4 regions of the Streptomyces sp. NPDC001508 genome follow, and region 4 is predicted to be linked to each of the others. Evidence: riboswitches for the same ligand, from Rfam matches in the RefSeq annotation. Region 4 holds a riboswitch; each other region holds the start of a gene.
The links. A riboswitch is a leader RNA that binds a small molecule or an ion and turns the genes downstream of it on or off. The one in region 4 is predicted to bind S-adenosylmethionine.
Positions count from the first base shown of each region.

Region 1: linked by a shared signal. The riboswitch ahead of ABT245_RS39785 (amino acid ABC transporter permease) and the one ahead of ABT245_RS33140 (putative leader peptide) in region 4 are both predicted to bind S-adenosylmethionine.
Region 2: linked by a shared signal. The riboswitch ahead of thrC (threonine synthase) and the one ahead of ABT245_RS33140 (putative leader peptide) in region 4 are both predicted to bind S-adenosylmethionine.
Region 3: linked by a shared signal. The riboswitch ahead of ABT245_RS04285 (aminotransferase class V-fold PLP-dependent enzyme) and the one ahead of ABT245_RS33140 (putative leader peptide) in region 4 are both predicted to bind S-adenosylmethionine.

Region 1 is NZ_JBEPAP010000075.1:32,854-40,407, reverse strand. Features, by position in the region: gene ABT245_RS39810 (NtaA/DmoA family FMN-dependent monooxygenase) at 1-1,347, opposite strand, end outside; gene ABT245_RS39805 (LLM class flavin-dependent oxidoreductase) at 1,368-2,570, opposite strand; gene ABT245_RS39800 (putative leader peptide) at 2,651-2,737, opposite strand; gene ABT245_RS39795 (transporter substrate-binding domain-containing protein) at 2,851-3,870, opposite strand; gene ABT245_RS39790 (amino acid ABC transporter ATP-binding protein) at 4,050-4,838, opposite strand; gene ABT245_RS39785 (amino acid ABC transporter permease) at 4,835-5,815, opposite strand; SAM riboswitch class IV at 6,207-6,316, opposite strand; gene ABT245_RS39780 (glutathione S-transferase C-terminal domain-containing protein) at 6,394-7,284, opposite strand; gene ABT245_RS39775 (putative leader peptide) at 7,380-7,499, opposite strand.
Region 2 is NZ_JBEPAP010000060.1:16,910-24,463, forward strand. Features, by position in the region: gene ABT245_RS36095 (alpha,alpha-trehalose-phosphate synthase (UDP-forming)) at 1-953, opposite strand, end outside; gene ABT245_RS36100 (glucosyl-3-phosphoglycerate synthase) at 1,669-2,613, opposite strand; SAM riboswitch class I at 2,772-2,936, shown strand; gene thrC (threonine synthase) at 2,955-4,238, shown strand; gene ABT245_RS36110 (MoaD/ThiS family protein) at 4,235-4,510, shown strand; gene ABT245_RS36115 (cold-shock protein) at 4,945-5,148, shown strand; gene groL (chaperonin GroEL) at 5,616-7,238, shown strand.
Region 3 is NZ_JBEPAP010000003.1:43,141-50,694, forward strand. Features, by position in the region: gene ABT245_RS04260 (C40 family peptidase) at 1-141, opposite strand, end outside; gene ABT245_RS04265 (NYN domain-containing protein) at 349-1,692, opposite strand; gene ABT245_RS04270 (hypothetical protein) at 1,733-1,972, opposite strand; gene ABT245_RS04275 (rhomboid family intramembrane serine protease) at 2,127-2,870, shown strand; gene ABT245_RS04280 (Lrp/AsnC family transcriptional regulator) at 2,867-3,148, shown strand; gene ABT245_RS04285 (aminotransferase class V-fold PLP-dependent enzyme) at 3,614-4,975, opposite strand; SAM riboswitch class IV at 5,167-5,283, opposite strand; gene trpD (anthranilate phosphoribosyltransferase) at 5,372-6,436, opposite strand; gene qcrB (cytochrome bc1 complex cytochrome b subunit) at 6,565-7,554, opposite strand, start outside.
Region 4 is NZ_JBEPAP010000050.1:8,061-15,614, forward strand. Features, by position in the region: partial or broken gene ABT245_RS33120 (LLM class flavin-dependent oxidoreductase) at 1-231, shown strand, start outside; gene ABT245_RS33125 (hypothetical protein) at 247-414, shown strand; gene ABT245_RS33130 (MFS transporter) at 492-1,850, opposite strand; gene ABT245_RS33135 (hypothetical protein) at 1,973-2,158, opposite strand; SAM riboswitch class IV at 2,195-2,308, shown strand; gene ABT245_RS33140 (putative leader peptide) at 2,343-2,459, shown strand; gene ABT245_RS33145 (ABC transporter substrate-binding protein) at 2,669-4,288, shown strand; gene ABT245_RS33150 (ABC transporter permease) at 4,292-5,251, shown strand; gene ABT245_RS33155 (ABC transporter permease) at 5,248-6,189, shown strand; gene ABT245_RS33160 (dipeptide ABC transporter ATP-binding protein) at 6,186-7,554, shown strand, end outside.

The sequences.
Region 1 (7,554 bases), on a different contig from region 4:
GTCGTCGGGGTGGGCGAGGCCGAGGTGGTCGCGCAGGGTGGTGCCCTCGTAGTCGGCGCGGAAGACGCCGCGCTCCTGGAGCAGCGGGACGACGGTGTCGGCGAACGCGTCGAGGCCGCCCGGTGTGATGTGCGGGACGACGATGAAACCGTCGCTGGCGTCGGCCTGGACGAACTCGTCTATGGTGCGGGCGACGGTGGCCGGGGAGCCGACGAAGGTCTGCCGGTTGCCGGTGTTGATGACCAGGTCGCGGATGGACCAGCGGTGCGCGGCGGCCAACTCGCGCCACTCGCGGGCGGTGGCCAGCGGGTCCCGGTACATGCGGACCTGGGCGCGGCCCCGCGCGATGTGCTCCTCGTCCACGTTCGGGTCGATCTCGGGCAGCGGGCCGTCCGGGTCGTACCCGGACAGGTCCCGGTTCCAGACGAACTCCAGGTGCTTGATCGCGGTGGCGCCGCTGACCTGCTGCCTGCGCACCTCGCGGGCCGCTTCCTCGGCCTCGGCGTCGGTGTCGCCGAGCACGAAGGTCGCCGCGGGCAGGATGAGCAGCTGGTCGCGGCGCCGGCCGTGGGCGGCCAGGCGCCGTTTGACGTCGGCGTAGAACGCCTGGCCCTCCTTGAGGGTGGCGTGCCGGCTGAAGATCGCGTCGGCGCTCGCCGCGGCGAACTCGCGGCCCTCCTCGGAGTCGCCGGCCTGGAAGATCACCGGCCGGCCCTGCGGCGAGCGCGGCACGTTGAACCGGCCGTGGATGTCGAAGTGCCGCCCCCGGTGGACGAAGGCGCCGGCCCGGGCGTCGCGCAGGAAGGTGCCGGTGGCCTGGTCGGCGAGGATCTCGTCGCCGTGCCAGGAGTCGAACAGCTCGTTCGCGGTGGCCAGGAACTCCTTGGCCCGGGAGTACCGCTCCTGCTGGGGCAGAAAGCCGCCGCGGCGGAAGTTCTCGCCGGTGAAGGCGTCCCAGGAGGTGACCACGTTCCAGGCGGACCGGCCGCCGGAGAGGTGGTCGAGGCTGGCGAACTGGCGGGCCACCTCGTAGGGCTCGTTGAAGGTGGAGTTGATGGTGCCGGTCAGGCCGAGCCGGTCGGTGACGGCGGCCAGCGCCGCGAGGACGGTGAAGGTGTCGGGTCGGCCGACGACGTCCAGGTCGTAGATGTGTCCGCCCTGTTCGCGCAGCCTGAGTCCCTCGGCGAGGAACAGGAAGTCGAACTTGGCGCGTTCGGCGGTGCGCGCCAAGTGCGCGAAGGAGGCGAACTCGATGTGGCTGCCGGCGGCCGGGTCGCTCCACACGGTGGTGTTGTTGACGCCGGGGAAGTGGGCGGCCAGATGGATCTGCTTCAGTGGCTTGCTCATGTCGGTGCGGTCCCTCCGGCTCAGGCAGCTGTGTAGCGGTTGGCGGGGCGGGCGAGCCCGAGCAGCCCGCGCAGGGTGTCGGCTTCGTAGGCGCGCCGGAACAGGCCACGGCGCTGGAGTTCGGGCACCAGGCCCCGGGTGATCCGCGGCAGGTCATGGCCGAGTACGGCGGGCCGCAGCCGGAAGCCGGTGAGTCCGCCCTGCCGCAACTCGACCAGGAGATCGGCGAGTTGGCTGGGTGTGCCGGTGAAGATCCGGGCGTCCGAGGTGTACGGCTCACCCGCGAGGTCGTCCAGGCGGGCGCGGCGTGCCGACGCCTCGGCGGGGTCGTCGTCGAGGAAGACCAGCAGGTCGCCGAAGAGGTGCAGGGGCTCTTCGGCGCGGCCGGCCGCCGCCTGTTCGGCCCGGACCTCGGCGACGATCGCGCGGGCCTGTTCCGGGTCGTGCGGGGTGATGTATCCGACGTCGGCCTGGCGGGCCACGAGCCGGTAGGGGACGGTCTGGTGGGCCAGCGCGGTGACGAGCGGCTGCCCCTGCGGCGGGCGGGGCGTGATGCTCGGGCCCTTGACGCTGAAGTGCCGGCCCTCGAAGTCGATGTAGTGCAGTTTGTCCCGGTCGATGAAGCGGCCGGTGGCCGCGTCCCGGATCTCGGCGTCGTCCTCCCAGCTGTCCCAGAGCCGGCGGACGACCTCGACGTGGTCGGCGGCCTCGTCGAACAGGTCGGTGACCAGGTCCTGGGCGGCCGGGCTGTCGTAGGCGTCGAGTTCGGGGAGGGTGCGGCGGCCGAAGTGGGCGGCCTCGTTGGGGCGTGCGGTGATCTGGACGCGCAGGCCGGCGCGGCCGGCGCTGACATAGTCGAGGGTGGCGATCGCCTTGGAGATATGGAACGGCTCCGTGTGCGTGGCCACCACTGTCGGCACCAGACCTATGTGGCGGGTGAGCGGTGCGACACGGGAGGCGATGAGGACCGCGTCCAGCCGGCCGCGCACCTGGTCGGTGCGCTCGTCCGGGTCGAAGAAGCGCGAGGACTGCGGGCCCAGGCCGTCCTCGACGGTGACGAAGTCGATCAGGCCGCGTTCGGCCTCGGCGACCAGATCGGCCCAGTAGCCGGCGCTGAACAGGTCGCGGGGGCGGGCGACCGGCTCGCGCCAGGAGGCGGGGTGCCAGCCGGTGGCGTCGAGCGCTACGGCGAGGTGCAGGGGGGCAGGGGAGGATGAGGACACGAGTGGGCGCCTTCCTGGAGGTCCGTAAGGGATCGCCGGCCCGCCCCGGCCGTCGGGGCGGTGGCGGATGGGGCAACGGGTCAGGAACAACAGAGCGCGCCGGCGACGCGCAGCAGATCGATGTGCGGCCGGGAGTGGAGCCGGACGGCGCGACGGACCAGGAACATGTCCGTCACCTCCGCCCGTCCCGTCGGCGGCCGTGCCGCCGCGCCGTGCACATCTCGACTTCAGTCACAACACGCCGTCCGTCCGGTGTGTTCCGCAGCCGCTGCGGCGGCGGTCAGGAGTTGTCGAGGGGCAGTCCGGGCGGGTTGACCTCGGCCTTGGTGACGGCCTCGTTGGACAGGTTGTAGGCGGCGAGCCACTTGGCGTACTGCCCCTTCTGGATCAGGTGGTTGATCGCGTCGGCGACCGGCCGGGCGAGGCCGCTGTCCTTCTTCGTGGTCGCCGCGATCAGGCCCTGGAGCGTGGCGCCCGCGCCGGAGAAGGTGCCGCCGCTGCGGGTCGGGTTGGGCGATGTGGCCGTCTGCCTGATGTGGTAGGCGATCCCGGGGTTGGCGGAGAAGTACGCGTCGATCTTGCCGCCGGTCAGCGCGAGAGAGGTGGCGTTCTTGCTCGCGTAGTGCTTGACGGTGAGCTGCTTGCCCTCCTGCTTCAGCTTCGCCTGCCACTCCAGGAGGATCTTCTCCTGGTTGGTGCCGTTGTCGACGGCGACGGTCTTGCCGGCCAGGTTCCGGTAGTCGCCGTCGAAGTTCCAGGTGCTCTTCTTCAGCACCTCGAAGCCGAGGTTGTCCTTGCGGTAGGAGGCGAAGTCGTACTTCTTCTTGCGTTCCTCGGTGTCGGTGATGTTGGAGAAGCCGATGTCGGCCCGGCCGCTGTCGATGCCGACGAACATGTTCTCCCAAGTAGCTTTGGAGACCTCCGCCTTCAGACCGAGCACGGCGGCGACCAGGCGGGCGAGGTCGGGCTCGGCGCCGGTGAGGGTCTTCTGGTCCGAGCCGACGTACGCGAGCGGCGGGAAGCCGTCGGGCAGGGCGCCGACGACGATCTTCAGGGTGCCGCTGCCGCGGACGGATGCGGGCAGTTCGGCGCTGATCGACTTCACCTCCGAGACCTTGAGTTCGGTCTGTGTGGCGGCGCCGTTGGACACCCGGCCCACCGTGACCGTGCCCGCGGTGTCGGTGGTGGTGGCGGCGTCGCTGTCGCCCCCGCAGGCGGTGAGGCCGGTGGCGAGGGTGGCTGCGGCGGCGACCGCGGTGATGCCGCGGTTCAGACGGCGTCTGGAGAGCTGGCTGGGCATGGTTGTCCTTCGTCGCTGGGTTCGCTGGGTGTTCGGTGGGTGTGAGCGGGCGCGGGGTGAGTGGGCGTGGGTGTGAGGTGGCCGGGTGTTCGCTGGGTGAGTGGGTGTGAGGTGGCTGGGTGTGAGTGGGTGGGAGAGAGAGCGGGGGTGCGGGGCGGGTGCGGGGAACGGGCGGGCGGTCACAGGACCTTGCTGAGGAAGTCCCTGGTCCGCTCGTGCCGGGGGTGGTCGAGCACCTCGGCGGGCGGGCCCTGTTCGACGATCCGTCCGGCGTCGATGAAGACGATCCGGTCGGCGACCTCGCGGGCGAATCCGATCTCGTGGGTGACGATGACGAGCGTGGTGCCGCTGGTCGCGAGGTCCTTGATGACGGAGAGCACCTCGCCGACGAGTTCCGGGTCGAGCGCCGAGGTCGGTTCGTCGAACAGGATGATGCCGGGGCGCAGCGCGAGGGCGCGGGCGATCGCGACACGCTGCTGCTGGCCGCCGGACAGCTGCCGTGGATAGGCGCCCGTCCGGTCGCCGAGTCCGACCCGGCCGAGCAGGTCACGGGCGAGTTCCTGGGCCGCGGGCCGGGTGAGCCGCCCGGTGGCCACGGGGGCGGCGGCGACGTTGTCCAGCGCGGTCAGATGCGGGAACAGATTGAAGTTCTGGAAGACGAAGCCGATCCGGCTGCGCTGGGCGAGGATCGCCCGCTCGCTCAGTTCCTTCAGCCGCTGGCCGCTGCGTCTGACCCCGATCGGTTCGCCGCCGACGCTGACGTGTCCGATCTCGGGCCGCTCCAGGTGGTTGATCACCCGCAGCAGGGTGGACTTGCCGGACCCGGAGGGGCCGATGACGACGGTGACCTCGCCGGGGCGCACGGTCAGGTCGATGCCGTCGAGGACACGGTGGGCGCCGTACCACTTGTGCACGTTGTGCACCTCCAGGGCGACGGGGGCCTGGGCGGTGTGCGGGCCTGCGGTCATACGGCGGCCTCCCGGCGCAGTCGGGCGCGCAGTCCGGCGAGGCCGGAGCGGGCGCGCTGCCAGGGCGTCGGCGGCAGGGTGCGGGTGGCGCCCCGGGCGAAGTACCGCTCGACATAGAACTGGACGACGGACACGACACTGGTGAGGATCAGGTACCAGACGGTGGCGACCAGCAGCAGCGGCACGATGTCACCGGGGTAGGTGCTGCCCATGGTCTGCACCGCGCCGAACAGGTCGAGCAGCGACACATAGAACACCAGGGACGTGCTCTTGATCAGGCCGATGAGCTGGTTGACATAGTTCGGGGTGATGGACCTGAGGGCCTGCGGGAACACGATCCGGGTGAACTGGTAGCGCTTCGGCAGGCCGAGCGCGGCGGCGGCCTCGTGCTGGCCCTGGTCGACGGAGAGGATGCCGCCGCGGACCACCTCGGAGGCGTACGCCGCCTCGTTGAGGCCGAGCCCGACCACGGCGACCGCCATGTCGGTGGCCAGTCTCGACTCGTCGAAGGTGACGAAGGCGGGTCCGAAGGGGACGCCGAGGCTCACCGTCCGGTACAGGGCCGAGAAGTTGTAGAGGAAGATCAGTACGACGATGAGCGGCACGGACCGGAACAGCCAGGTGTACGTCCAGCTGACGGCGCGCAGCACGGGGCTTCCGGAGAGCCGGCCGAGGGCCAGCAGGATGCCGCCGAGCAGGCCCAGCACGGCGCTGAGCGCGGTCACTTCGAGGGTGATGAGCAGGCCGTCGAGGATGGTGGGGCGCAGAAACCAGTAGCGGAAGCGGTCCCACTGGTAGAAGGGGTTCGTGGCCAGTCCGTGCGCGATCTGCGCCACGACCACCAGCACGACGACCGTGACGGCCCATCGGCCGGGACGGCGCAGCGGCACGACTCGCTGGGCGGACAGGGTTTTTGACGATGTGTCGGCTGGCGGCGGCGCGGTGAGGGACACGGCGCCGCCCGGGGGTTCGGTCATGGCGGGCTCCGGTGGGATCGGGGCACCCCCAGGCCGGCGGCGCGACCCGTGTGGCTGCGACGGCGCTACGCCGGCGGCGTTGAGCCGACGGCGCCATGGCGCGGCGCGGTGCACGGGAGGGGCACGGGGACCGGGGAGGGGCGGGCAGCGGCACACCGCTCGGTCGGTGTGCGTCGGGAACGCGGGGGCCGGAAGTGGCGTCAGCCCCGGCGACGGGCAGGGCCCGAAGCGGTACACAGTGCGCTGTTCACGCGAAGCAGGTCGACCGCCCGGTCGGCGACGAGCAGACCCGCGTACGGATGTACGCAGCTTTGGGTGCGGCCGGCGGCCGTCCCGTCGGCTGCGTACATGTCCGTCACTCGCGTTACTCGCATTTCCGGCCCCTGCGGGGCCCTCGCGCTTACCGAAGCGTCATCCGGTCCGGTCGTCACCTGGGGCACCCCACCGCGGCGCGAGGGTTGCCGGCCAGCGAGCCAGGGCTTGTCGCTGACACTCATGACCGTGCTGAGCGGTAAGTAAGGCAGTTGGGCGGACGTATGTCAACGCCCGTCCGCTGGATGGACCGGTCGCCGCGCCGCTCAACCGCGCCGGGAACCGGGGGCGCCGGCCGCGTGCCGCGCCCAGTCCAGGATCTGCACGGCCGAGCCGGCCGCCTCAAGGCCCGCGCAACGGGCGTGATGACGACGGGCGATGCCGTCCAGGTCGAGGTGCGCGCCGAAGGCGGGCCGGGCCGCCAGCCGCCGGGCGTGCGCCCACAGCGCCGGATGATCGGCCACGCGGTGCACGGCGGCGGCGTCGAGGTGGTGGCGGTGCACGGTGTCGAGTTGCACCAGGGCGACCCACAACTCGACGTCGGCGGCGGTGAGTTTGTCGCCGACGAGGAACTCCCGCCCGGCGAGCCGCCGTTCCAGTTGGGCCAGGGTGCCGAGCAGGACGTCGAGCGCCGCGGCCCGCTCGGCCGCGTCCGCGCCGGCCCGGCCCGCCCGCTGTGCGGCCTCCTCGATGCCCTGCGCGCACAGCCGCTCGATCTCCTCGATCGCGGCCTCGGCGCCGCACGGGTAGAGCCGGTCGCGCCCGTCGCCGAAGCAGCGGTCCAGGTCGCGCAGGATGTCCGGGGCGTGGGTGCTGACGATCCGCCCCGACCAGTCGTCGCTGAGCACCGGCGCGAGCGCCGGCCCGGGGTAGCGGTGCGCGCTCGCCTCGTACAGCGGGCGCAACGCCGAGTGTCCGCCCCCGGGACAGTCGGGGACGGCGTCGAGGAAGGTGACCGGACAGATGTCGTCGAGGGCGAGGAGGCTGTGGCCCACGGCTATCCGCAGGCCGTCGGGACAGGCCGTCGTGAGGTGGAGCCGGTAGCGGCGCGGCACGGCGTAGTGGCCGCTGCGCGCGTCCCGGCCGATCCTGCCCCGGAAGCGTGCGGTCCGCTGGGCGGACGGGACGGCGGCGAGCGGCGTGCTGGACGTGGACATGCGTCTCCCCGGGTGCGAGCGCGCGGGTGTGCGCGGCTGAAGCGTCGTCGGTCGGTGGGTGCGAGGGGCCCCGGTCGGCCGGGAGCGCGGGACGGTCAGCCGCAAAGACTGATCGCGCTGCAGACCCGCAGCAGGTCGATGTGCCGGCGGGAGGTCAGCAGGGGCAGCGACGGCGCACGGCGGCCACGGCCGGTGCTCGTCCCACGGCGGCCCATCTTTTCCCTACCTTTTCACTAGGATTCCCTTCTGGAGTGTCGATCCGCGCCCACA
Region 2 (7,554 bases), on a different contig from region 4:
GCCAGGTCCTGGCGCGAGGGGTAGGCGAAGGCGATGTGCACGACCCGCTCGCGCCACTCGGGGCGGTCCGCCAGCAGCTGCCGGTACGCCAGCAGCCCGCGCACGATGTTCTTGGACAGCTCGGTGCGGTCCACCCGCACGATCGCCTTGCGGTCCGCGCCGATCTCCGTGCGCAGCGCCGTCATCCGTTCGGCCACGTCCGGCTCGTGCGCACGCGCGCGCAGGAAGTCCGCGTCGGCGCCCAGACCGTGTACGCCGATGCGGGTGCCGGACGGGATGCCGGGTCCGAGGACCAGGTGGCAGCAGTCGGTGAAGGCGTCCGCCCAGCGCCGGGTGAGGAACGCGGCGCGGTCCGCGCCCAGGATTCCGCCGAGCAGTTCGGCCGCGATGTCGTCGGGCAGCAGCCGGAAGTAGTCCGGCGGCGCCCACGGGGTGTGCGAGAAGTGGCCGATACGCAGGTCGGGGCGGAGCTGCCGCAGCAGCCGGGGGGCCAGCGCCAGGTGGTAGTCCTGTACGACGACCGCCGCGCCCTCGGCCGCCTCCTCGGCCAGCGCCTCGGCGAACGCCCGGTTGTAGGTCCGGTACGACGCCCACTGCCGCCGGAACTCCGCGTCGAAGACCGGCTCCAGGGGGGTCTGGTAGAGCATGTGGTGCACGAACCACAGCACGGAGTTGGCGATGCCGTTGTAGGCGTCGGCGTACACGTCGGCCGGAATGTCCAGCATCCGCACGCCGGGCTCGCCGACCCCGCGGCGCACCGCCTCGCGGTCGCCGTCGGACAGCGCCGAGCACACCCACAGCGCGTCCGCGTCGGGGCCGATCGCCGAGAGCCCGGAGACCAGCCCGCCGCCGCCCCGCCGGGCGACCAGCGAGCCGTCCTCCTGGACGGAGTACGAGACCGGGCCGCGGTTGGACGCGACCAGTACCTGGGCAGCACCGTGCGTGGAAGCCATACGCCTCAACCTAGCCACCCCCACAAACCCTCAAACGTACGACCCACCCCGGCCGACGCCGTACTCTGGCCGACGCCCCGCGCCGGCCGACGCCCCGCGCCGGCCGGCGCCGTGCTTCGACCCGTGCCCTCTTTCGGCTCCCGCCGTGTGTCGGCCCCCGCCCCGTTCCGGCCGACGCCGTGCTTTGGCTGGCGCCGCGTGTCGGCTGGCGCCGTGCTTCGGCAGGTGTCCTCAATCGGCTCGCGCTGCGTGTCGGCCTGCGCCGTGTTTCGGCTTGCGCCGCGTGTCGGCCTGCGCGTCCCGTGTCGGCCCGTGTCCTGCTTAGGTCCGTGTGGCGTTTCGGCCCGTGTCCTGCTTAAGTTCGCGTGGCGTTTCGGCCCGCGCTTTGCCTCGGCCTGCGCTCCTTCGGCTCGCGCCGTGTTTCGGCTTGCGCCTGCCACGACGAGCCCCAGCCGGAGCCCGCGCCCGCGCCGCGTCTCGGCTCGCGTTCTGCTTCGACCCGCGCCTTGCCTCGGCCCCTGCTCTGTTTCGGCTGGCGCCGTGCTGCGGCTCGCGCTTTGCCGCGGCCTGCGCCGCGTCTCGGTCGCGCCTTGCCTCAGCCGTGCCCCGTGTCGGCCCGTGTCCTGTGTCGGCCTGCGTGTCCGGTGTCGGCCCGTGTCCCGTTGTGGTTTGTGGGGTGTTTTCGGCTGTGTTTCGGGTCGGGGCGGTCGTGGGGTCAGGCCACCTGGCGGGTGGTGTATTCCGTGATCTGTGCCATCGGTGGTCGTTCCTCCGTGTCCACCGGGTAGGTGTGCGGCTCGAAGCCGTTCTCGCCCCGCTCGAACTGGGTGAGGGAGGGCCGTACGAGGTGCCCGCGGGCCAGCCGCAGCTGCGCGGTGCGGTAGATCGCGGCGGCCATCCGGCCCAGGGCCTGCCCGTCCTGGTGCCGGTGCTTGCGCACACCGACGTCGACCTGGGCGAGGGCGTCCAGGCCCACCAGGTGCAGGGCGTCGACCAGCATGCCCAGTTCGACGCCGTATCCGACGGGGAACGGCAGCCGCTCCAGCAGTGAGCGGCGGGCCGCGTACTCGCCGCCGAGCGGCTGCACGAAACCGGCCAGCTGCGGCCAGTGCAGGTTGAGCAGCGGTCGGGCCATCAGCTCGGTGACCCGGCCGCCCTGGCCGGCCGCATCGCCCAGCGGTCGGTCGTACATCGCCTTGACCAGGTCGACGTCCGGTTCGGTGAGCAGCGGGCCGACGATCCCGGTGACGAAGTCGGAGGAGAACTCCCGCAGGTCCGCGTCGACGAAGCAGACGATGTCCCCGCCGGTGACGAGCAGCGAGCGCCACAGGACCTCGCCCTTGCCGGGCGCGGCGGGCAGCCGCGGCAGGATGGCGTCGCGGTGCACCACCCGGGCACCCGCCGCGGCGGCCACCTCGGAGGTGCGGTCGGTGGACCCCGAGTCGACGACGACGATCTCGTCGACCAGCGCCGCCTGCCGTACGAGGTCGTGCCGGATGACGGCGACGATGTCGCCGACCGTCTCCTCCTCGTTGAGCGCGGGCAGCACGACGGAGACCGACTGGCCCGTACGCTGTTTCGCGGTGATGATCTTGTGCAGTGGCCGGTCGGTCACGGACCAGGAGCGGGTGGCCAGCCAGCGCTCGACTTCTTCCAGCACAGTCAGCTGCTCCTCACTGTCGTGATCACACCTGGTGCATGTGTGATCCATCTCGCGGTTCGGACGACTATCTCAACTGTCCTGGCCGTCGGTTACAGTCTTGAACAACGCGGATGACCATCGCATGGCGGGGGTCGTCGGCGTTCACAACCGCATACAGCTCATCCAGAGGGGCAGAGGGACACGGCCCGATGAAGCCCCGGCAACCCTCCAGCCGGTACTCGTACTGATCGCTGCGCAAGCCGATCGTTTCCGCGAGGCTCCCGGCTAGGGAAGGTGCCAAATCCGTCTCACGGCGAGATGCGTCGTGAGGAAGATGAGGAGAAAGGGCCTCGCCTCACATGGCTGTGCAGACCGTTGCAAGCACCACGAACCAGTCGGTGGACCTCGGTCCCGCCGCGGCCCTCAGCTGCCGCGAGTGCGGTCACCGGGTGCCGCTCGGCCCGGTGTTCGCCTGCGAGGAGTGTTTCGGCCCGCTGGAGATCGCCTACGACTTCTCGGCGTACGACACCGAGGAGCTGCGCCGGACGATCGAGGCGGGCCCCGCGAACATCTGGCGCTATGCGCCGCTGCTGCCCGTCCCCGCGGACGTGGCCGAAAAGCCCAACCTGAACCCCGGCTGGACCAAGCTGGTCCAGGCCGACAACCTGGCCCGCGAACTCGGCGTCACCGGCGGCCTGTACGTGAAGGACGACTCCGGCAACCCGACGCACTCCTTCAAGGACCGGGTGGTCGCCCAGGCGCTGGAGGCGGCGCGCGCCTTCGGCTTCACGACCCTGTCCTGCTCCTCCACAGGCAACCTCGCCGGAGCCGTCGGCGCCGCGGCGGCCCGGGCCGGCCTCCGCTCCTGTGTGTTCATCCCGCACGACCTGGAGCAGGGCAAGGTCGTCATGGCCGCGATCTACGGCGGTGACCTCGTCGGCATCGAGGGCAACTACGACGACGTGAACCGCTTCTGCTCCGAGCTGATCGGCGACCCGGCGGGCGAGGGCTGGGGCTTCGTCAACGTCAACCTGCGCCCGTACTACGCGGAGGGCTCCAAGACCCTGGCGTACGAGATCTGCGAACAGCTCGGCTGGCGGCTGCCCGACCAGATCGTCGTGCCGATCGCCTCCGGCTCCCAGCTCACCAAGATCGACAAGGGGCTGCGGGAGCTGATCGCGCTGGGTCTGGTCGAGGACCGGCCGTACAAGATCTTCGGCGCGCAGGCCGAGGGCTGCTCGCCGGTGTCGACCGCGTTCAAGGCCGGTCATGACGTGGTCCGCCCGCAGAAGCCGAACACGATCGCCAAGTCCCTGGCGATCGGCAACCCGGCCGACGGGCCGTACGTACTGGACATCGCGCGCCGTACGGGCGGCGCGGTGGAGGACGTGACGGACGAACAGGTCGTCGACGCGATCAAGCTGCTGGCGCGCACCGAGGGCATCTTCGCGGAGACGGCCGGCGGTGTCACCGTGGGCGTGACGAAGAAGCTCATCGACGACGGTGTGCTCGACCCAGCGCTCACCACGGTCGTCCTCAACACCGGCGACGGCCTCAAGACCCTCGACGCGGTGGCCGGCACCGGCCTGACCGCCACCATCCGTCCGAACCTGGACTCCTTCCGAGAGGCTGGCCTCGCATGAGCGTGACCGTTCGCATCCCCACCATCCTGCGTACCTACACGGGCGGCCTGGCGGAGGTGAGCGCCGAGGGCGCGAACCTCGCAGAGGTGATCGCCGACCTGGAGAAGAACCACACCGGCATCTCCGCACGCGTCCTGGACGACCAGGGCAAGCTGCGCCGCTTCGTGAACGTGTACGTCAACGACGACGACGTCCGCTTCGAGCAGGGCCTGCAGACGGCGACGCCGGACGGTGCGGGCGTGTCCATCATCCCGGCCGTGGCCGGCGGCTGACGATCCTTTACCTTCGGTAACTCCGATTACCGACTGTTCACCCGATGGCCCCCTCCGTGAGAGAAGCGGAGGGGGCTATTCAGTGGGGTTGAACGCGGTAGAGTTGGGGAACGCGTTCCCGGCCCGGCGGGTCGGAAGCCCCGGATTCAGTCCGCGCAGCCGCCAAGAAGTCGCCAAAGTCCATGCGTTCTTCGCGGCTTTTATTCCTTTTATAGGGCCCGACTTGCCCTGAATTCTGCCGAATTCTCGGCAGATTTCCGACCGAGTGCGTCCAGATTTCTCGTCCGATTGACCTGTTGCAGAGGGCAGTTGGACAGATACATTCAGCCGCGGTCGACGCGTTCCGGCGCACGCCCCCAACCTTGGGGGGTGAGGTCTGACCCGGGTCCGCGAAGTGTGGATCTGTGCAAGGGCCAGTAATAGGGGAGTTAGGCATGGCTCAGGGCACCGTCAAGTGGTTCAACGCGGAGAAGGGGTACGGCTTCATCGCGGTCGACGGTGGTGCGGACGTCTTCGTCCACTACAGCGCGATTCAGATGGACGGCTACCGCACCCTGGAAGAGGGCCAGCGGGTCGAGTTCGAGATCTCGCAGGGCCAGAAGGGCCCGCAGGCCGATATGGTTCGCGTCACCGCCTGAAACATTCTCAACGCGCAGGGCCCGTACCTCCTGGGGTGCGGGCCCTGCGTCGTGCCCAGGCCACAGGGCGCGTGTCGCAGGGTCCATGTCGCAGGGGCCATGCGCATGGCTCATGCCGTAGGGCTCAGGCGACAGCGCTCATGCGACAGGGCCCGTGCGACAGGGCCCGTGCCGCGGTGTCCGGGCCGCGGTGTCCGGGCCGCCGCGCCGGGGGGCGCGCGCCCGGTCGCCACCACCCGGCCGCACCCCCCGCGACGGGTCCGCGGCGTGGGCGCACCTTGCACTCGGGTGGGTCGAGTGCTAATCATTGGCGTTAGCACTCTGAAGGTGAGAGTGACAACGAAGGACCGGGTCGGTGAGGCCCGCAGGCCGGGTGGGGCAAGGAACCACAAGGCCGGCGAGCCGTCCGTCGCGGGCGCGGGCGCGGTCCGAAGGAATCACCCCCAGTCCTGGAGGGACCACTTCACATGGCCAAGATCATCGCGTTCGACGAGGAGGCACGGCGCGGCCTTGAGCGCGGTATGAACCAGCTCGCCGACGCCGTCAAGGTCACCCTCGGCCCCAAGGGCCGCAACGTCGTCCTTGAGAAGAAGTGGGGCGCCCCCACGATCACCAACGATGGTGTGTCCATCGCCAAGGAGATCGAGCTGGAGGACCCGTACGAGAAGATCGGCGCCGAGCTGGTCAAGGAAGTCGCCAAGAAGACCGACGACGTCGCCGGTGACGGTACGACCACCGCCACCGTCCTCGCTCAGGCCCTGGTCAAGGAGGGCCTGCGCAACGTCGCCGCCGGCGCCAACCCGATGGCTCTGAAGCGCGGTATCGAGAAGGCCGTCGAGGCCGTCTCCGCCGCCCTGCTGGAGCAGGCGAAGGACGTCGAGACCAAGGAGCAGATCGCCTCCACGGCCTCCATCTCCGCCGCCGACACCCAGATCGGCGAGCTGATCGCCGAGGCCATGGACAAGGTCGGCAAGGAAGGCGTCATCACCGTCGAGGAGTCGCAGACCTTCGGTCTGGAGCTTGAGCTCACCGAGGGCATGCGCTTCGACAAGGGCTACATCTCGGCGTACTTCGCCACCGACATGGAGCGTATGGAGGCGTCGCTCGACGACCCGTACATCCTGATCGCCAACTCCAAGATCAGCTCCGTCAAGGACCTGCTTCCGCTCCTGGAGAAGGTCATGCAGTCGGGCAAGCCGCTGCTGATCATCGCCGAGGACGTCGAGGGCGAGGCCCTGTCGACCCTGGTCGTCAACAAGATCCGCGGCACCTTCAAGTCCGTCGCCGTCAAGGCCCCGGGCTTCGGTGACCGCCGCAAGGCCATGCTCGGCGACATCGCCATCCTCACGGGCGGCGAGGTCATCTCCGAGGAGGTCGGCCTCAAGCTGGAGAACGCGACCCTGGACCTCCTGGGCCGCGCCCGCAAGGTCGTCATCACCAAGGACGAGACCACCATCGTCGACGGTGCCGGCTCCTCCGAGCAGGTCAACGGCCGGGTCAACCAGATCCGTGCCGAGATCGAGAACAGCGACTCGGACTACGACCGCGAGAAGCTCCAGGAGCGCCTGGCCAAGCTGGCCGGCGGCGTCGCCGTCATCAAGGCCGGTGCCGCCACCGAGGTGGAACTCAAGGAGCGCAAGCACCGCATCGAGGACGCCGTGCGCAACGCCAAGGCGGCCGTCGAGGAGGGCATCGTCGCCGGTGGTGGCGTGGCCCTGCTGCAGACCACCAACGTCTTCGAGAAGCTGGAGCTGGACGGTGACGAGGCGACCGGCGCGCAGGCCGTGAAGCTCGCCCTGGAGGCCCCGCTCAAGCAGATCGCGGTCAACGCCGGCCTTGAGGGCGGCGTCGTGGTCGAGAAGGTCCGCAACCTCACCCCGGGTCACGGTCTGAACGCCGCGACCGGCGAGTACGTCGACCTGGTCGCCGAGGGCATCATCGACCCGGCGAAGGTGACGCGTTCCGCTCTGCAGAACGCCGCGTCCATCGCCGCGCTGTTCCTCACCACCGAGGCCGTCATCGCCGACAAGCCGGAGAAGTCCGCGCCGGCCGCCCCGGGCGGCATGCCGGGCGGTGACATGGACTTCTGATCCTCCCCGAGGATCGGACCCGTCCGCCGCACACCGAGGGCGGCACTCCCTGACCCCAGGGAGTGCCGCCCTCGGGCATGTAACGCCCCGTCACCGCGGCCTCGGGGGCGGCGCCGGCGCCAGGAAACGCGGCCCAGGACCTTCTCCGCCACCCGGCTCCGGATCCCACGGCCACCCGGCTCCGGATCCCACGGCCACCCGGCTCCGGACCCCACCATCAGCCGCCTCCGGACTGGCCCGTCAGCCGCCTCCGGACTGGCCCGTCAGCCGTTCTCGGACTGGCCCGTCGGCCGTTCCCGACCTCGGCCGTCGACCG
Region 3 (7,554 bases), on a different contig from region 4:
CTTGACCTCGTCCTTGCTCAGCTTCTCACTGGGTGCCGCGTTGGCGGCCTGAGAGCTCAGGGCTACGGCAGCGGCGGCTGCGGTGGTCAGCACGGTCACGCGCGTGCGGCTCGGCTGCTTGGGTCGACGATGGGACGCCACGGAGACGGGCTCCTTCTTTTGAGTGATCACCCGTGTGGAGGTTCGAGCCGACCCTAGTGACCCAGTTGTGATCAGTTCAAATCCTCAGAGGAAAAAATCGTTCACTCCCTGCATTCTTTGCCCACAACTCACGTGCTGTGATGTCTACTTGACGCTACGTTGAGTGACACTTCCGTCAATTCAGGCATTAAGAATGTACGTTGACGTTCAGGACAATCGCCTGAGAAGCATCGCGGAAGCGACCGGTCGGGCACCCGCGCGGGCGACGCCGTCGGCCACCTCGCGATCGGTCGAGGCGACGATGACCGGCCGGCCCGGCGGCTCGGCCCGCACCAGCTGGCGAATCAGCTCGTCGGCCGTCACACCCGGCTTGGAGAACAGCACCCGCACCCCGCGCGGCGGGGCGAGCAGCACCGGCGCGGCCAGCTCGGCGCCGTCGAAGACACATGTCACCTCGGCGCCGGTCTGCGCGGCGAGCTGCGAGAGCTGGCCGAGCAGCCGCAACCGCTGCTTCTCCAGCGGCATCTGCGGATAGCCGGTCTTGGTGACGTTGTAGCCGTCGACCACCAAGTGCGCCTGCGGCAGGGCGAGGAGCTGGTCCAGGATCGCCGGGTCGTGTTCGGACAGCGCCCGCGCCGCGATGTCCTTCGGGGTCATCCGGCCCGGCTCCACCGCGTCCACCGTCTCGGCGGGCCGCACGGAGACCGGCGGCAGCGCCAGCTCACGGCGCAGCCCCTGGGCCGCCTCCAGCACGGTGTCGAGCAGCAGCCGCACCCGCATGTCCTCGACGCTGCGCCCCTCCCGGGCCGCCCTTCGGCTGGCCTCCAGGGCGGTCTCGACCTCCCCGAGACGGGCCTTGAGCCGCCGGGACTCGCTCTCGGCGGCCGAGATCTGCGCCTGCCCCTCGGACCGCACCGCCTCGATCTCGGCCTGGGCCTTGCGCAGGGCGGCGTCGCCCCGCTTCACATCACTGAGGGCCGCCCGGAGCTTGCGGTGAAGCGATTCGGCTTCCCGCTTGGCCGAATCCAGCTCGGCACGCAGCCGTTCGGTCTCGGCCCGGGTATGGTCGCGGACCCGTGCCAGCTCCGCGCGCAGCCGCTCCAGCTCGGCCCGGCTCTCCTCGTCGGCGCGCTCGGCGTCGGCCCGCTGGACCTCCTCGCCGGCCGCGGCCACCAGCTTCACCCAGCCGGCCGGACGCAGCACATAGGCCGCGGCCGCCACGTCGAGCGGGTCCGCGGCCGGGGGCGGCGAGCCGGAGTCGAGGGCGCCGCAGAGTTCCGGCTGCGCCTCTCTGAGCTTCTCCCCGATGCGCTGCCGGAACAGCGTGTCGGTCTCCAGGGCGGCGGCCATCGCGTTGCCCGCGAACTTCGCCCGGCGATTCGGGGCGAACCGCGCATACTGCCGCAACTGGGCGGGCAGTTCGCCGATCGTCAGACTGCCGAAGCCGTCCGACACGATCTGCACGACCCGGCGGCGCACGCCGTCGGGCAGCGGACGGTCAAGCACCTCGGCGGTGCCGTCGCCCGGCCCCCCGCCTGCGGTCTCCGCCATCCGTCACACCCCAATACCCGTGCGGGGCCGCCTCCTGCGCTCAGGAGCCGGCTCCCGGCCTGTCCACCAGTTCCACCTGGTCCACCGCGTTGCACCAGCGGCAGCGCACCGACTCGATGGTCTCACTGACCACCTCGCGCTCCTCGACCTTGGGCTCTCCGGCGAGGTCGAGATGGACGTACTCGACGGCCTTCGAGGCGCGGGTCACATCGAAACGGGTGAGGTTGCCGCAGAGGGTGCAGCGCCATCGCGTGGTGGCGGTCGGCAGGGGAACCGGCATCGTGACTGTTCGCTTCCTTCCAGTGTCCGTGACGCGCCGTCCGCCCGGCGCGTGTGGCCGTAACCCTACGGCCTGCCGGGTCCTCGTCGCCCGTTCGTCCACGGCGGCGAGGCGATCTGTGCTACTGAGTACCGTTACGTCATGCTCTGTGGTCATGATCAGCAACTGGAACGCGACGGCCGGGCGGACCTTCAGAGCGGTCCGCGGCTCGTCGGCGCCGATGACCCACGCCCTGATCGCCCTGTGCTGCCTGATCTTCCTGATCGGGCCCGCGTCCGGGTTCAATCCGGCGTACGGCACCGGTGACGAACTGCTGGCCGCGCAGCGCGCGTACTTCCGGCGCTGGGGGGTCGTGCCCGCGAACCTGTTCGACGGCCCGGCCGGGGAGGCGCTCACCCCCGCCACCGCGCTGTTCGTGCACGGCAGCTGGGTGCATCTGCTCGGCAACATGCTGTTCCTCTACGTCTTCGGGGTGATGACCGAGGAACGGATGGGCCGCGTGCGGTTCACCCTCTTCTACGTCGGCTGCGGCTATCTGGCGCTGATCGGCTACGCGGCCGCCAACGCCGCCTCCCAGCAGTCCCTGGTCGGCGCCTCAGGGGCGATCTCAGCGGTCCTCGGGGCGTTCCTGTTCCTGTTCCCCGGCGCCCGTGTCACCAGTCTCCTCCCCTTCCTGTTCTTCCTCCCGCTGCGCTTTCCCGCCTGGGTCGTGCTGCCCTTCTGGGCGGGCCTGCAATGGGTGGCGGCGCGGCAGGCCACCCAAGGGCCCGGGGTTGCGTACCTGGCCCATCTGGTGGGCTTCGCGCTGGGCTTCGTCTTCGCGTGGGTGCGGTTCGGGCGTCGGGCTAGAGTGAAGTCCGCCCCAGCTCCGGCTCCCGAGGGAGAAGACCAGCCGTGATCACCGCGATCGTGCTCATCAAGACCAGCGTGGACCGGATTCCCGAGATCGCCGAGCAGATCGCTGCGCTGGAGAACGTCAGCGAGGTCTTCTCGGTCACCGGCACCTACGATCTGATCGCCATGGTCCGGGTCGGCCGGCACGAGGACCTCGCGGAGGTCATTCCCGGCCGCATCAGCAAGATCGGGGGCGTGGAGGCCACGGACACCCACGTGGCCTTCCGCACCTACTCCCAGCACGACCTGGAAGCGGCCTTCGCTCTCGGCCTGGACAACTAGCTCCGCCAGGCGCTCCGCTGGTAACGCCGCTATGTGGGTTCCGTCGGCTGCGGGTCCCTCCGGGGGATTCGCCGTCTGTTGACTGCCGCGCCGTCGTGACTGGGCGCGCCGTTCCCCGGCTCCCCGGGGGTATCCGTCGGCCCTCGACTGCCGCGCCGTTCCCCGCGCCCCCCTCCGGGGGTATCCGCCGGCCCTCGGCTGCGGCGCCGTCGTGGCTGGGCGCGCCGTTCCCCGCGCCCCCTCCCGGGGTGACTGCCGTCCGTTTGCTGCCGCGCCATCGTGGTTCATCGCGCAGTTCCCCGCGCCCCCTCCCGGGGGATCCGCCGGCCCTCGGCTGACACGCCATCGTGGCTGGGCGCGCCGTTCCCCGGCCCCCTCCCGGGGCATCCGCACGCCGTCGGTTGTGTGGTGTCGGGGCTGGGTGGGGGGGGCTTCGGGCATGGTTTGGAGGGGCTGGGGGGTGGGTTAGGTGGTGGGGACGCAGCGGCCGTTTTCTGTGTGGTAGTGCCACTTCGCGCCGTCGCGGACGAGTTGCTTCACGGCGGTCACGAAGCGTTCGACGTGTTCGTCGGGCGTGCCCGCGCCGAAGCTGACGCGGATCGCGTTGAGGGACTTCTCGCCGGGCGCGGCCTCCGGGGCGCCGCACTCGCCCTGGGACTGCGGGTCGCTGCCCAGGAGGGTGCGGACGAGCGGGTGGGCGCAGAAGAGCCCGTCGCGGACGCCGATGCCGTACTCGGCGGAGAGCGCGGCCGCGAAGTGGGAGCTGTTCCAGCCGTCGACCACGAAGGAGATCACGCCGACCCGGGGGGCGTCCTCGCCGAAGAGGGAGAGGACGCGCACCTCGGGGACCTCGGCGAGACCCGCGCGGACCGTGTCGATCAGGTGCCGCTCGCGGGCGACCAGGGTGTCGAAGCCGGCCTCCGTGAGGGCCTTGCAGGCAGAGGCGACGGCGTAGGCGCCGATCACGTTCGGCGAGCCGGCCTCATGGCGGGCAGCCGTCTCATGCCACTCCACGGCCACACCCCCGTCCGCCCGCCGGGTGACCGTACGGCTCGCGCCACCGCCCGCGAGGTACGGCTCGGCCGCGCGCAGCCAGTCGGCGCGGCCGGCGAGCACGCCCGTCCCGAACGGCGCGTACAGCTTGTGCCCGGAGAAGGCGACCCAGTCGACGTCGAGGTCCTTCACCGACACCGGGTGGTGCGGGGCGAGCTGGGCGGCGTCGAGGACGATCCGGGCGCCGTGCGCATGCGCGGCGGCTGCCAGCTCGCGCACCGGCCACAGCTCCCCGGTGACGTTGGAGGCGCCGGTGACGCAGACCAGCGCCGGGCCCTGCCCGTCACGGCCGGCCAGCGCCGCCTCGAGGGTCGCGACGGCCTGCGCAGGGGTGCGCGGTGCGTCGAGGTAACTGACCTGGGCGTCCTTCCAGGGCAGCAGTGAGGCGTGGTGCTCGGTCTCGAAGACGAAGACCTGACAGCCGGCCGGGAGCACGGCCGCCAGCAGGTTGAGCGAGTCGGTGGTGGAACGGGTGAAGACCAGCTGGTCGTCGGGGCGGCAGTCCAGGAACTCGGCGACGGTGGCGCGGGCGTTCTCGAACAGGTCGGTGGACAGTTGCGAGAGGTAGCCGGCGCCGCGGTGCACGCTGCCGTAGTAGGGGGCGTAGGCGGCCACGTCGTCCCAGACCCGCTGGAGGGCGGGGGCGCTGGCCGCGTAGTCGAGGGCGGCGTAGGTGACCTCGCCGCCGGTGACGAGCGGCACGGTGACATCGCGGCCGAGGACGGGCAGCGGGGCGCGAACGGACTGGGCGGAGGCAGCGGTGGAGACGGACATGGCTCAACTCCCGTGAAAGCAGGCGGAATTCACCACGCGAGGCACAACTGCGGCATCGGGCAGGGCTCGGCGTGGGGAGGAAAAGGGGGTATGCGGAGGCGGGGCTCTGCGGCCCTATCGCATTCGCTTGCTCACGAGAGGCTCCCTCGACGACCAGGACCCCTGGGCTTGTCACTCAACAGAGTGCGAGGGGTCCGCGCTTGCCGCAGACCTCGCTGCCTACGGCCTGGTCTTCACCCGGGGCACCCCGCCACGGACGGAGGGTTGCCGGACAGTCGGCCGGGGCCGAATGACTGTCGCTCATGACCTGATGGACATCCTGCCACACGATCATCGATGCGCAAGACGCGGTCCGGATCGTGGACCGCGTCCTGCGTCACATCGTCGTACGGGACTTCACGCGTGGCTGGCGGCGGCCCAGCGTTCGAGCGTCCGGCGGGCCGCGCCGGAGTCGATCGACTCGGCCGCCTTCGCCATGCCGTCCCGGATCTGCTCGGCCAGCGGCCCGCTTCCCGGGTCCAGGGCGACCAGGGCCGCCGCCGAGTTCAGCAGCACGGCGTCCCGCACCGGGCCCGTCTCGCCGTCCAGCAGCCGCCGGGCCACCCCCGCGTTGTAGGCGGGGTCGGCGCCGCGCAGCGCCGCCACGGGGACCAGGTCGAGGCCGACCTCGCGCGGGTCGAAGGCGTCCTCGGTGACCTTGCCGTCGCGCACCACCCAGACCCGGGAGGTGGCGGTGGTCGTCAGCTCGTCCAGGCCGTCGTCCCCGCGGAAGACCAGCGCGGACGAGCCGCGTTCGGCCAGCACCCCGGCGATGAGCCCCGCCATCCGGGTGTCGAAGCAGCCGATCGCGGAGGCGGTGACCCGGGCCGGATTGGTCAGCGGGCCGAGGAGGTTGAACGAGGTCGGAATCCCGAGGTCCCGCCGGACGGCGCCGACGAACCGCATCGAGGGGTGGAAGGTGGCCGCGAAGCAGAAGGTGATTCCGGCCTCCTCGACCACCCGCGCCACCCGTTGCGGCGTCAGATCCAGGTTGATGCCGAGCTGTTCGAGCACGTCGGAGGATCCGCTCGCCGAGGAGGAGGCCCGGTTGCCGTGCTTGACGACCTTCGCGCCGGTCCCCGCGAGCACGATGGCGGACATCGTGGAGATATTGACCGTCTTGGCCCGGTCGCCGCCCGTGCCGACGATGTCGACGGCCGGACCGGGGATGTGCAGCGGCTTGGCGTGCTGGTACATCGCCTCGACCAGGCCGGTGATCTCCTCGACCGTCTCCCCCTTGGCCCGCAGCGCCACCAGGAAGCCGGCGATCTGGGCGTCCGCGGCCTCGCCGGACATGATGCGGTCCATGGCCCAGGCCGTGTCACCGGCGCTCAGGTCCTGGCCGCCGAGCAGCGTGCTCAACAGGTCGGGCCAGGAGCGGCCCGCCGCGGTGTCGCCTCCAGCGGGGGTCACAGCGCTCATCAGCCGCTCCGGTCATCGGTCGTCGTCAGCTACGGATCGGCTCCACCCTATCCATCCGGCGGACGCGCGAGGGACCCCGTCCGAACACCGGACGGGGTCCCTCGTGTGTGGCGTGGCGTGCGCAGCGATCAGTGGTGGCCGTGGCCGCTCGTGATCTCCTTGTACTCCTCGACGGTGGGCTTCGGGATCTGGGCGTCCTCGCCGTAGTAGGCGTCGCTGAGCTTGGCGCGCAGCTTCTCGGCACCCTTCACCTTCCGCTCGACACCGTTCTCGTCGACCGTCGGACCGACCTCGGCCGGCTCGTACTGGTGGTGGGCCGTGAGGGTGTGCAGCTGCTCCTGGCTGAGCGGCTCGTGGACCTCGATGAACTCACCGTGCGGCAGGCGCTTGATGATGCCGGTCTCGCGGCCGTGCAGCACCTTGTCGCGGTCGCGGCGCTGCAGGCCGAGGCAGATCCGCTTGGTGACGAGGAACGCGATGACCGGTCCGACGAAGAAGAAGATCCGGACGAACCAGGTGACGGCGTTGATCGACAGGTGCAGATGCGTGGCCCACAGGTCGTTGCCACCGCCGACCAGCGTGATCATGTAGACGGTGACCCAGGCGACACCGAACGCGGTCCTGGTCGGGGCGTTGCGCGGGCGGTCCAGGATGTGGTGCTCGCGCTTGTCGCCGGTGATCCAGGACTCGATGAACGGGTAGACCGCGATCGCCGCCAGGACCAGCGGGAAGACGACCAGCGGGATGAAGACGCCCAGGACGAGCGTGTGACCCCAGAGGTTGATCTCCCAGCCCGGCATGAAGCGGATCAGACCCTCGGCGAAGCCCATGTACCAGTCAGGCTGGGCTCCGGTGGACACCTGGTCCGCGCGGTAGGGGCCGATGGCCCAGATCGGGTTGATCTGCGCGATCGCCGCGATGGCCGCGATGGCACCGAAGACCAGGAAGAAGAAGCCTCCGGCCTTGGCCATGTAGACCGGCAGCAGCGGCATGCCGACGACGTTCTTCTCGGTCTTCCCGGGGCCCGCGAACTGCGTGTGCTTGTGGTAGAAGACCAGGATCAGATGGCCCACCACCAGGCCGAGCATGATGCCCGGCAGCAGCAGGATGTGGACCGA
Region 4 (7,554 bases):
GGCCCTCTGGCGGTGGCCGAGGACGCGGCCGTACTGGATGAACTCAGCGGTGGCCGACTCGAACTGGGCGTCGGCTCGGGCCGGTTCCCGACCGCCGGGGAGGCGTTCGGCCGCCGTCTCGACAAACACGTCCGGCGGCTCACCGCCATCGCCCAGGATCTCGCCCCGCTGCTCGGGTGGCGTCCGGCCCGGGCGCCGCGGACGGCAGGGCCCGCTCCCGGCGCCCCGTGACGGAGCGCCACGACCGTGACCGGTTTTCGCCTCGGCCTGTCACTGCTGACGCCGGGCCGCTTCCGGCGCACCTGGCGGCTCCCGCACGCCGATCCGCCGGCCCATCTGGACGTGGACCGCTTCACCCGGCTCGCCAGGGCCGCCGAGGACGCGGGGATGGCCGTCGCCGGACGATCGGCCTGAGCCGGGCGGTGGGCCACGGGCAGGTGCTCCGGAGCGGGCCCGGCCGCAGGCTTGCGTCTTCCGGTGCTCCGCCCCGCTCAGTCCTGACGGGCGCCTCCGGTCGACGGTTCGGATGCCGGTGTGCGGTCGCGCTCGTCGGACGGCGCGGCCAAAAGGCCCTGCTGCGGCGGGAGTTCGGCGTTACGGCGCGACGGCGCGTCCCGGGCGAGCCGCCGTGCGGGCGAGCCGCGGGTCAGCCACAGCGCCACGGCGACCGCGGACACGACGGCCGTCATGGCGCCCACGGCCAGCCCCCAACGCACCCCCGCGTGCTGGGAGATCCAGCCGATGACGGGGCCGCCCACCGGGCTGCCGCCCATGGAGATCACCGTGTAGACCGACATCACCCTGCCGCGCATGGCATCGCTGACCTCCGACTGGACGAAGGCGCTGACGGCCGTGTTGAGCGTCATCAGCGTGAAGCCGGTGGGCAACAGCAGGGCGAGGAAGGCGGGATATGTGGGCATCAGCGCCGCCAGTGCCTCGAACCCGCCGAACAGCAGCGCGCCGACGACGACGGTCCGCACCCGGGGCGTGACCCCGCGCGTCGCGACCACCGTTCCGGCGACCGTGCCGACGGCCAGCGCCGTGTTCATGAAGCCGAGCCCCCGGGAGCCGACGTCGAAGACCCGCCCGGCGAACAGGGTCAGCGTGGTCGGGAAGTTCACCGCGAAGGTCGCGGCCAGACCGAAGACGGTGAACACACCGACGAGTTCGGGCCGGGCCGCCACATAGCGCAGCCCCTCGGCCCCGGCTCCTGTCCACGGGGGCCGGGACGGGCCCACCGTCTGCCGCGCACGTGGCCGGATCGCCAGCAGCCCCGCGAGGACGACGGTGAACGACAAGGCGTTGAGCGCGAACACCCACCCCGTGCCGATCGCCCCGATCAGCACACCGGCGATCGCCGGGCCGATCAGGCGCGCGGCGTTCAGGGACAGGATGTTCAGGCCCGCCGCCTTCGGGATCAGCGCCCGGCCGACCAGTTCGGTGACGAAGGACAGGCGTGCGGGGTTCTCCACCGTGAACACGCAGCCCAGTGCGAAGGACAGGACGTACAGCAGCCACAGCGCGGCATGGCCGAAGAGCACCATCACCGTCAGCAGCAGCGCCTGCACCGCGTACAGGGCCTGCGTCCACAGCAGCAGGGTCCGCCGGTCGTAGCGGTCGGCCATCACCCCGCCCCACAGGCCGAACATCAGCACCGGGGCGAACTGAAGGCCCACGACCCAGCCGAGCGCGGTCCCGCTGTGCGTGAGCGTCAGGACGAACCAGTCCAGCGCTACACCCTGCATGGCGCTGCCGATGTTGGACACCAGACCCGTGCTCCAGTAGATCCGGTAGTCACGCACCCGCAGTGCGGCGAACACCCCTGCCGGGGCGGTGCTGGTGACGGCCATGCGTCTCTTTCCGATGGGTCGGCCACGGGGGCCCGCGCGACGGCGGCCGACGACGACGGTCCGGATCGGCGCGAGGGCACGGCGGGGCGCGTGCGGAGAACGGGCTGAAGGGCGGCGAGCGGTCAGCGACAGGTCTGGTCGAACTGATCGGCGCGGCGGCCCGCCCAGAACGGGTCGAGCAGCAGGGCGCGTGCCTGACCTGCGGTCTCCATGGCCGGATCAAAGCACACGGTCGCAAAAGCGTCCACCATGCGTCCCGGCACCTGAGACGGCCCCTCCTTCTCGAACAGGACGTCGGGTTCCGGCATTGACGTACGACAAGAGCGCTCCGTAGCATCGCGACCGGCATTGAGTGTCAGCGTCAAGCCCTGGCTCGCTGACCGGCAACCCTCCCGCGCGGTGGGGTGCTCCAGGTGAAAGCCCGGCGGAATCACCGACGATTCCCGCAAGCGCGTGGCCCCGGGACCGGGGCGGGAGACGGGGAGGACAGGCATGCGGCACAGTGGTGACCCGGTTGCCTCCTTCGCCGACGCCACGGCGTTCTCCCGGCTTTCACGCCGACGCCATATCGATCTGAAGCGCTCGACCAGCTGCCTGTGTCAGGCCTGACGCGCTCGCCTGCCGCCGGCTGACGTCCGGCGGCTCCGGCTCCCCCGTGCCTTCCCTTCGCCACCGGCTTCCGGTGTCGTCCCCCTGACCCCTGTCTGTACAGCGCTCCCCCGCCGCCGGTGTCGATCCGGCCGGGGCCGCACGCCCATGCGCGGCCGTGCCTCGCACGGCACCCCGCGCCTGGTGACACGAGTAGGAGAACCCCTTCCGTGACAGCATTTCCGGACCTCAGACTTTCCCGACGGGCTCCCCTGGCCGCCCTTTTGACCACCAGTGTTCTGCTGACCGCCTGCGGCTCGGGCGGCGACGGTTCCGGCGGCGGAAGCGGCCAGGCGAAGTCCGGCGGCACCCTGACCTTCGCGGTGGGTTCCGATGCCGGCTGCGTGGATCCGCAGCAGGTCGGCAGCAACGACACCATCTACTCCGTGCGCCAGGTCGTGGACTCGCTGACCGACCAGGATCCCAAGACCGGCAAGATCGTGCCGTGGCTGGCCAAGAGCTGGGACGTCAGCGCCGACGCGAGGACGTTCACCTTCCGTCTGCGGCCCGGTGTCACCTTCAGCGACGGGTCCAAGCTGACCGCGCAGGTGGTCAAGGACAACTTCGACGCGGTGCCGAAGCTCGGCGCCCTGGGAACCCTCGCGCAGGGCTATCTCAGTGGCGTCAGGAGCACCACCGTGGTCGACCCGCTCACCGTCAAGGTGACGTTCAAGGAGCCCAACGCCCAGTTCCTCCAGGCGACATCGACCCACTCGCTGGGCATCGAGTCGTCGGCGAGCGTCAGGAAGACACCGCAGCGAAAGTGCAGCGACGGCGTGATCGGGTCCGGGCCGTTCGTGCTGAAGCAGTATGTGCAGAACCAGTCGGTCACCTTGACCCGACGTACCGGGTACGCCTGGGGCTCCTCGCTGTGGTCCAAGAAGGGCGAGGCCTACCTGGACAACCTGGTGTTCAAGGTGGTGCCCGAGGCGGGCGTCAGGGCCGGCAGCCTCCAGTCCGGGCAGGTGGACGCGGTCAGCAGCGTCGGAAAGGCCAACGAGGCCGCGCTCAAGGGCGGCCAGGTCGCCCTCCAGGGCCGGGCCAACCCCGGCCTGGTGTTCGGCCTGGGGTTCAACAACGCGCGGCCCGTCCTGAAGGACGCGAAGGTGCGCCGGGCCATCCAGTTCGCCATCGACCGGCGGCAGATCGCCGACACCGTGTTCCCGACCGGTACCCGTCCGGCGACCAGCGTTCTGGCGCACACCACACCCGACTACACGAATCTCGCCGGGGACCTCGCCCTGGACGCCGCCAAGGCGAAGTCCCTGCTGGACGCCGCCGGTTGGCGGACCGGCAGCGACGGTGTCCGCGCCAAGGACGGCAAGAAGCTGAGCCTGACCATCACCTGGTTCCCCAACGCGGCCACCAACCAGCCCGCGCTGGAACTGGTCCAGCAGCAACTGAAGGCCGTCGGGATCGACGTGGTGCTCAAGCAGCTCCAGGTCAGCCAGTTCTCCACGACGCTCCAGTCGGGTGACTTCGACGTGGTGTGGGGGAACATCACCCGCGCCGACCCGGACATCCTGCGCAGCTCCTTCTCCACCCGGCTGGCCAACTACTCCCATCTGCCGTCCGGTCCCCTGGACACGGCGCTGTCCGCACAGGCCGCGACCACGGACCCCGAAAAGCGCGGGCAACTGGTGGACGAGGCGCAGAAACTCCTCGTGCGCAACACGTACTACGCGCCGGTGGTGGAGTTGCAGACCCAGCTGGGCGTGTCGAAGAAGGTGCACGACCTCGCCTTCGACTCGGGCAGCCGGATCCAGCTGCACGACACCTGGATCGGCTAGCGCATGCGCCGCTATGTGATCAAACGGCTGGCGCAGGCCGTCGGCGTGCTGTGGGCGGCCTACACGGTGTCGTTCCTGGTGCTGGACTATCTGCCCGGCGACCCGGTCACCGCGATGGCCGGCGCCGGGATGGACTCGGGGCAGGTCGACCCCGCCCAACTCGCCGCGCTGCGGCACGAGTACGGCTTCGACAAGCCGGTGCTCGCGCAGTACGCCGACTATCTCGGCCGGGCGCTGCGCGGAGACTTCGGCGACGCGGTCTCCACGGGCCGCCCGGTGACCTCCACCCTGGCCGACGCGCTGCCGCAGACCCTCCAGTTGACCGGTGCCGCGCTGCTGCTCGCGGTGCTGCTCGGCGGCGCTCTCGCGGTGGTGTCGACGTACACCGCTCAGCGGTGGCTGCGGCAGCTGCTGCTGTCGCTGCCACCGCTCGGGGTGTCGGTCCCGACGTTCTGGGTGGGGCTGCTGCTCGTCGAGGCCTTCTCCTTCCGGTTGCACTGGTTCCCGGCGTTCGGCAACGACGGGGTGCGGGGCCTGGTCCTGCCGGCGCTGACGCTTGCGGTCCCGACCGGCGCGCAGATCGCCCAGGTGCTGGCCAAGAGCCTGCTGACCGCGCTGGACCAGGCCTATGTGGAGACGGCCCGCGCCAAGGGCGCCGGCCGGTGGCGGGTCCATCTGCGGCACGCGCTGCGCAACGCGTCGCTGCCCGCGCTCACGGTGGTGGGCCTGCTGGTCGGGCAGCTGATCGCCGGTTCGGTGGTCGTCGAGACGGTGTTCTCCCGTGACGGCCTGGGCCGGGTGACCGCGGCGGCGGTCACCGCCCAGGACATCCCGCTGGTCCAAGGGGTGGTGGTGTTCGGGGCGTTGATCTTCGTGGCGACGAACCTGGTCGTCGACCTCGTCTATCCGCTGCTGGACCCGCGGATCGTGGTGGCCTCGGACAGAAGGGCGAGCTTCGCATGAGTCAGGGCCTTGTCCACAACCCGGCCGACCCGGCCGACCCGGCCGAGGCCGCCCTCGGTCTCGCCCGGCCGGTCCGGTCGAAGTCCCCCGCGCCGCCGGGCCGCCGCGGCGATGTGCGGCGGGGGCTGCGGTTCCTGCTGCGCCGCCCCGGTCTGCTGCTGTCGGCGGCCGTCCTGGTCCTGGTGGTGCTGGCCTCGTTCTGGCCGGACCTGTTCACCTCGCAGGACCCGTTGAAGGGGGCGCCGTCGCAGAACTTCCGCGGCCCGAGCGGCAGTCACTGGTTCGGCACGGACGAACTGGGCCGCGATGTGTTCTCCCGGGTGGTGCACGGCGCCCAACTGTCCCTCAAGGCCACGCTGATCGCGGTCCTGGTCGCGTTCGTGGTCGGCGGTCTGCTCGGGGTGGTCGCCGGGTTCGTGGGCCGCTGGGTGGACGACGTGCTGATGCGCTTCGTCGACATCCTCCTGTCCATCCCCGCGCTGTTCCTGTCGCTGGCCCTCGTCACCGCGCTCGGCTACGGGACGGTGAAGGTGGCGGTGGCGGTCGGCATCGCGAGCGTCGCCTCCTTCGCCCGGGTGGCGCGCGCCGAGGTCCTCCGGGTGCGGCAGGCGGTGTTCGTGGAGGCGTCCCGCTCCTGCGGGGCCCGCTGGTACTCGGTGCTGGGCCGGCACGTCCTGCCGAACGCCGCAGGACCGGTGATCGTCCTGGCCACACTGGACTTCGGCTCCTCGATCCTCGCCGTGTCGGCGCTGAGCTTCCTCGGCTACGGCGCGCCGCCGCCGGCCCCGGAATGGGGGACGTTGATCTCCGACGGCCGCAACTACCTGGCCAACGCCTGGTGGCTGACCGCGCTGCCCGGTCTGGCGATCGCCGCGACCGTGCTGGCGACCAACCGCATCGCACGGGCGCTGGACGGCGAATGGTCCCGGCAGCGATGACCGACGAACGTGAGAACGGTGAGGACGTGACCACACCACTGCTGGAGATTCGCGGCCTGTCCGTGTCGTACCGCACCCGGGGCGGCACGGTACCGGCCGTGCGGGGCGTGGACCTCGACGTATGGCCCGGGCAGGTGACCGCCGTGGTCGGCGAGTCCGGCTCCGGCAAGAGCACCACAGCGCATGCCGTCACCCGGCTCCTGGCGGCCAACGGCACCGTCGAGGCGGGCACGGTCCGCTTCGGCCGGCATGACCTCGTCGCGCTGTCGGAGGCGGAGTTGCGCACCGTGCGCGGCGCGCAGATCGGGCTGGTCCCGCAGGACCCGACGGTCTCGCTGAACCCGGTCAAGCGGATCGGTGAACAGGTCGCCGAGGTCCTGCGCATCCACGGTCTTGCGACCCGCCGCTCGGCCGCCGCGGAGGCGGTCGACGTGCTGGACCGGGCCGGGCTGCCCGACGCGGCGGTCCGGGCCCGGCAGTATCCGCATGAACTGTCCGGTGGCATGCGGCAACGGGCGCTGATCGCCGTCGCCATCGCCGCGCGGCCCAAGCTGATCATCGCCGACGAGCCGACCAGCGCGCTCGATGTCACCGTGCAGCGCGTCATCCTCGACCATCTCCAGCGCCTCACCGAGGAGTCGGGCACCGCGATCCTGCTGGTGACCCATGACCTCGGGGTGGCGGCCGACCGGGCCCAGCGCCTGGTGGTCATGTCGCAGGGCAAGGTCGTCGAGGCGGGCGAGACCCGTGCCGTCCTGACCGACCCTGGGCACGAGTACACCCGGCGGCTGCTGGCCGGCGCCCCCAGTATGACCACGGCCCGGCCCCGTACCCCGGTGTCCGGCGCGCCCGCCGATGCCACCCCTCTGGTCGAAGCACGCGATCTGGTCAAGGAGTTCAGGCTGCCGCGCGCCGGGGGCGGGGCGCGGACCCTGCGCGCGGTCGACGGTGTCAGCCTCACCGTGCGGCGCGGGCAGACCCTCGCCCTGGTCGGGGAGTCGGGCTCGGGCAAGTCCACCACCGCCCGGCTGGTGCTCCGCCTCGCCGATGTGACGTCCGGGCAGGTCCTGTTCGACGGCACCGATGTCACCACCGTCAAGGGTGCCGGGGCCAGACAGCTGCGCCGCCGCGCCCAGTTGGTCTACCAGAACCCGTACGCCTCGCTCGATCCGCGTTTCTCCATCGGCGATGTGATCACGGAGCCGTTGCGGGCCTTCAAGGTCGGCGACGGCGCGTCCCGGCTCGCCCGCGCCCGCGAACTCCTCGACCGGGTCGCCCTTCCCGCCTCGACGCTGGAGCGCCGCCCGGCCGAGCTGTCGGGCGGACAGCGCCAGCGCGTGGCCATCGCCCGGGCCCTCGCTCTCT